2 regions of the Comamonas sp. GCA5 genome follow, and region 1 is predicted to be linked to the other one. Evidence: predicted binding sites of a transcription regulator. Region 1 holds the regulator's gene; the other holds the start of a gene.
The links. Region 1 encodes FNR, which switches genes on or off when oxygen is low (the NO sensors DNR and NnrR bind a similar motif). Its sites were predicted from a motif close to TTGATNNNNATCAA; they were not measured.
Positions count from the first base shown of each region.

Region 2: the regulator FNR is predicted to act here: its motif matches at 1,028-1,041, upstream of dsrO (sulfate reduction electron transfer complex DsrMKJOP subunit DsrO).

Region 1 is NZ_JAZHFR010000012.1:22,931-25,318, forward strand. It holds gene SJH88_RS04845 (FixH family protein) at 1-270, shown strand, start outside; gene SJH88_RS04850 (hypothetical protein) at 516-821, shown strand; gene fnr (fumarate/nitrate reduction transcriptional regulator Fnr) at 891-1,616, opposite strand; gene hemN (oxygen-independent coproporphyrinogen III oxidase) at 1,822-2,388, shown strand, end outside.
Region 2 is NZ_JAZHFR010000003.1:95,832-98,219, reverse strand. It holds gene SJH88_RS01605 (NAD(P)/FAD-dependent oxidoreductase) at 1-744, opposite strand, end outside; gene dsrO (sulfate reduction electron transfer complex DsrMKJOP subunit DsrO) at 1,100-1,882, shown strand; partial or broken gene nrfD (NrfD/PsrC family molybdoenzyme membrane anchor subunit) at 1,894-2,388, shown strand, end outside.

The DNA.
Region 1 (2,388 bases):
AAGCCCGAAGTCTCGACCGCTCCCTGGTGGAAGTTCGGCCATGTGTGGCTGGTGCTGGCAGGTCCTGCCATCGTGGTGGTGGCGGGCATTGTCACCTTGGTCATTGCCACGCGTGGCGCGGATCCGGTTGTGGACCCCGACTATTACCAGAAGGGCGTGAACATCAACGAGCAATTGCGCAACCCGGACAAAAGCCATGCGCCTGCGCACGCGGTGCGCAACCACGCCGCCACCCCTGCGGACGATTTGCCCAACCTGGCACCCAAGTGATGCGGCGCGCTGACAGGCCGTTTGTGCTGTTCTCGGCAGCACGGGGGCATGACCGCGCAGAGGGGATTGGCTTAAAACATAGCTGCTGGCGCATGTAATCAGTAGGTTTCAAATAGAAAACTATTTGAAATTCAATGGAATCAAGCGCTGGCAGCTATGTTTTTTTATTCAGTGTTTGTCCCACAAGCATGGTTCAGCGGCTGTGGACACAATTTAGGTACAACCTCTTGCGAAGGAGTGCTTTTATGTGGACACGACGCTGGATGTGGATTGGCTGGCCGGCCTTTGTGGCGGCCGGCGTGATGGAGATGCTGGTCTTTGCGGCGTTTGACCCGCACGACATGCTGTGGATGGGGCAGACGGTGGAGCTGTCGCGCACGGCCATCTACACCCTGGCATTCTTTGCGTTCTGGGCGGTCTTCGCCGTGGCCGGCTGGATGACCATGGTGCTGGCCCTGCCCAGCGCAGCGGTCAATGCCCAAGCCCAGGCGCCGTCGACTGGGCTTGGCGACCCCGAGCGGCTGCAAGCCTGCTATCCCAACAACGCTTGAATGAAAAAAGCCTTCCTGTTGATGCAGGAAGGCTTTTTTCGTGGACCTGCTCTGAGGCAGCGGCAGTGGTTATTTGTTGCAGTCTTGGTGGCTGTTAACCAGGCGTTGCAGCGCGGCGGTATCAAGAATGCGCACGTGGCGTTGTTTGACCTCCACCATACCTTCTTCGACGAACTTCGAGAAAGTGCGGCTGACCGTCTCCAGCTTCAGGCCCAGGTAGCTGCCGATCTCTTCGCGCGTCATGCGCAGCACCAGTTCCGACGACGAGAAGCCGCGTGCGTGCAGACGCTGCACCAGATTCAGGATGAAGGCCGCCAGGCGTTCCTCAGCGCGCATGCTGCCCAGCAGCAGCATCACGCCGTGCTCGCGCACGATCTCGCGGCTCATGACCTTGTGCACGTGGGTCTGCAGGGCCGTCACTTCGCGCGACACCTCCTCCAGCCCGTCAAACGGCATCACGCACACTTCGGCATCTTCCAGGGCCACTGCATCGCAGGTGTGGTGGTCATGCACGATGCCATCCAGACCAATGATCTCGCCGGCCATCTGAAAGCCTGTCACCTGGTCGCGACCATCTTCGGTAGCCACGCAGGTCTTGAAAAAGCCTGTGCGGATGGCATACAGCGATGTGAAGGGCTCCCCGTTGCGGAACAGCGTGCCGCCGCGCTTGACCTTGCGGCGGGTGGCCACAATTTCGTCGATGCGCTGCAACTGCTGCTCACTCAGCCCCGCGGGCATGCACAGCTCGCGCAGGTTGCAGTTGGAACAGGTTACTTTGATGGTTGGAGGGGTCATGTACTCGGACGCGGCGTGGTGCAGGCGATCTTGCGGGTCACGCGGTGCGTTAAAAGTCGGTAAAAAAAGAAGCTGTTACAACTGGGATTGCGGTGAATGATGCTTGTCAAAATTGTGGCATTGCTTGATCGCAGACCTCTTGATTCACGTCAAGGATGGTTGCGGGCCATTGGTGCACAGTCTAACAATCAAGGAAAAAAGATTCATGACTGTCGTCACACCCGAACTCCTGCGTCGTTACGACGTACCTGGTCCACGCTATACCTCTTACCCCACAGCAGACAGGTTTGTGGAAGCGTTTGGTGATAGCGACTATATCTTGGCTCTGAAGCAACGCAAAGTCGCTGCGGCTGCCAAGCAGCCGATGTCGCTGTATGTGCACATCCCGTTTTGCGAATCGCTGTGCTATTACTGCGCGTGCAACAAGATCGTGACCAAGCACCATGAGCGTGCGGCCACGTACATGCGCTATCTGGAGCGCGAGGTCGATCTGCACCTGCAGCACTGCGGGCGGGGGCAGGTGGTCAGCCAGTTCCATGTCGGCGGAGGAACGCCCACGTTCCTGTCCGATGACGAGTTGCGTGAGCTGTGGCAGATGCTGCGCGAGCGTTTCGCCTTTGATCCTGCTGGCGAGTATTCCATCGAGGTGGACCCGCGCACGGTGACGCGCGAGCGCCTGGCTGTGCTCAAGGAAGTTGGCTTCAACCGCCTGAGTTTCGGCGTGCAGGACTTCGATCCCGATGTGCAAAAGGCCGTGCACCGCGAGCAGCCC
Region 2 (2,388 bases), on a different contig from region 1:
GGGCACGGGATAGATCAAGTGGCTGAACGGCGCGCGCCCGCTGAGGGTGAAATAGCTGCCCTTGGCGTAATAGGCCGTGGGCACATGGGCGGCATCCAGCCCCTGGATGCGGGCCGCCACGCCCGGGGCCCACAGGCCTGCGGCGTTCACCACTTCCTGCGCCAGCAGCTCGGTGCCGTCCTCGGTGCGCAGCAAAATCCCGCCCTCTTCCACCTGGGCCGACGCCAGCGGGGACAGCAGCGCCACGGCGCCGCCCGCATGTTCCAGATCGCCCTGCAGCGCCAGCATCAGGCCATGGCTGTCGACGATGCCGGTGCTGGGCGACAGCAGCGCGGCGTGGCAGGCCAGCGCAGGCTCCAGCGCCTGGGCCTGCGCGCGGGTCAGCATCAGCAGGTCGTCCACGCCGTTGGCGGCGGCCTTCTGGCGGATCCCCTCCAGCTGCGCCACCTGCTCGGCGCTGGTCGCCACGATCAGCTTGCCACAGCGGCGGAACTCCACCCCACGCTCGGCGCAGTAGGTGTACAGCAGTTCCTTGCCCCGCACGCACAGCCGGGCCTTGAGCGAGCCGGCCGGGTAATAGATACCGGCATGGATCACCTCGCTGTTGCGCGAGCTGGTGCCCGTGCCAATGGCGTCGGCCGCCTCCAGCACCACCACTTCACGCCCTGTCTGCGCCAGGGCGCGGGCCACGGCCAGCCCTACCACCCCCGCGCCAATGACCACGGTTTGCACCTGATCGACCATGTTCTGTCTCTCCCTTTATTGGTATGGATGCACACGGCCCACCCGCCTGATTCAGGCCGCCGGTGGCGCCGCTGCCGCTTGACGCCCTTGCAGCGCCAGGGCCCATTCTCCCACCACTGCGGGGCCCTTTCGGCCAGCTTCAGGCCACCGCTGCATGGCCCCCGAAACGTGTTGCACCGCCCGGCCCAACCGGTTGTCGCCGCTTTTAATACTTTCTTAATTCTTACATTCAAAAATAGGAAGTTTTTTGCAAAATTTCAATTAAATCAATAACTTAGATTGATTGATGCAAGTCAAACCGGCACCCTGGCAAGGCGTCCAACAATGCCATCACCCAACGATGGATGTGAAAACGATGGCAGATCCCAACCCCTCCCCCCTGATGCAGAACCAGGGCACCAGCAAACGCACTTTTCTGCAGGAACTGGTGGCCCTGGCCACCACCTTCGGTCTGGCCGGAACCGCCCAGGCGGCCCTGCCGGGTGACCCCGGCTTTCAGCCCGCACGCCGCCCGGGCATGCCGGGCAAGCGCTTTGGCATGCTGGTGGACATGCGCAAGTGCATCGGCTGCCAGGCCTGCACGGTGAGCTGCTCGGTCGAGAACCACCCGCCGATTGGCCAGTTCCGCACCACCGTGCTGCAGTACGAGGTGGAACAACCCGGCGGCAGCGCCCCCGCCATGGTCAGCCTGCCCCGGCTGTGCAACCACTGTGACGAGCCGCCCTGCGTGCCCGTGTGCCCCGTGCAGGCCACCTTCCAGCGCACCGACGGCATCGTGCTGGTGGACAACGAGCGCTGCGTGGGCTGCGGTTACTGCGTGCAGGCCTGCCCCTACGACGCGCGCTTCATCAACCACGAGACTCAGACCGCCGACAAGTGCACCTTCTGCGAGCACCGGCTGGAGGCCGGGCTGCTGCCCGCCTGCGTGGAAAGCTGCGTGGGCGGTGCACGCGTGATCGGCGACCTGAACGACCCGCACAGCGCCATCAACCAGCGCATGACCGAGCACCAGGACGAGCTCAAGGTGCTCAAGCCCGAGATGAACACCGCCCCACGCGTGTTCTACATCGGCCTGCCCGAGGCCTTTGTCCACGGCATCGACGGCCAGGCCAGCGTGCGCCTGGTGGCTGAACATTGAAGGAGCCCACGATGCAGATCATTGAACTCCTGACCCCCGCCTACGAAGCCGCCTGGCTGCCCTGGGCCGTGCAGTATTTCTTTCTGGTGGGCGTGGCCACGGGCGCAGCCCTGCTGGCCTGCGCCTGCGTGTTCGGCGCACCCGGCAGCCCAGCCAGCGCGTGCTGCCCGCCCTGCTGCTGACCCTGGCGGTCAGCGTGGTCGCGGCCCCCGTGTCGCTGCTGGCCGACCTGCACCAGCCAGCCCGCTTCTGGCACTTCTACGCGCACTTCACGCCCTGGTCGTGGATGTCCGTGGGGGCGCTGCTGCTGCCGGTGTTCGTCACCCTCAGCGTGGCCCTGCTGGCCAGCTGGTGGCTGGGCCGCCCGGGCTGGATGCGCGCCATTGCCCCGCTGCTGGTGCTGTCGGCGCTGAGCATCACGGTCTACACCGGCGCGGAAATGATGGTGATCCGCTCGCGGCCACTGTGGAACACGCTGTGGGTGCCCCTCAACCTGGCCCTGACCG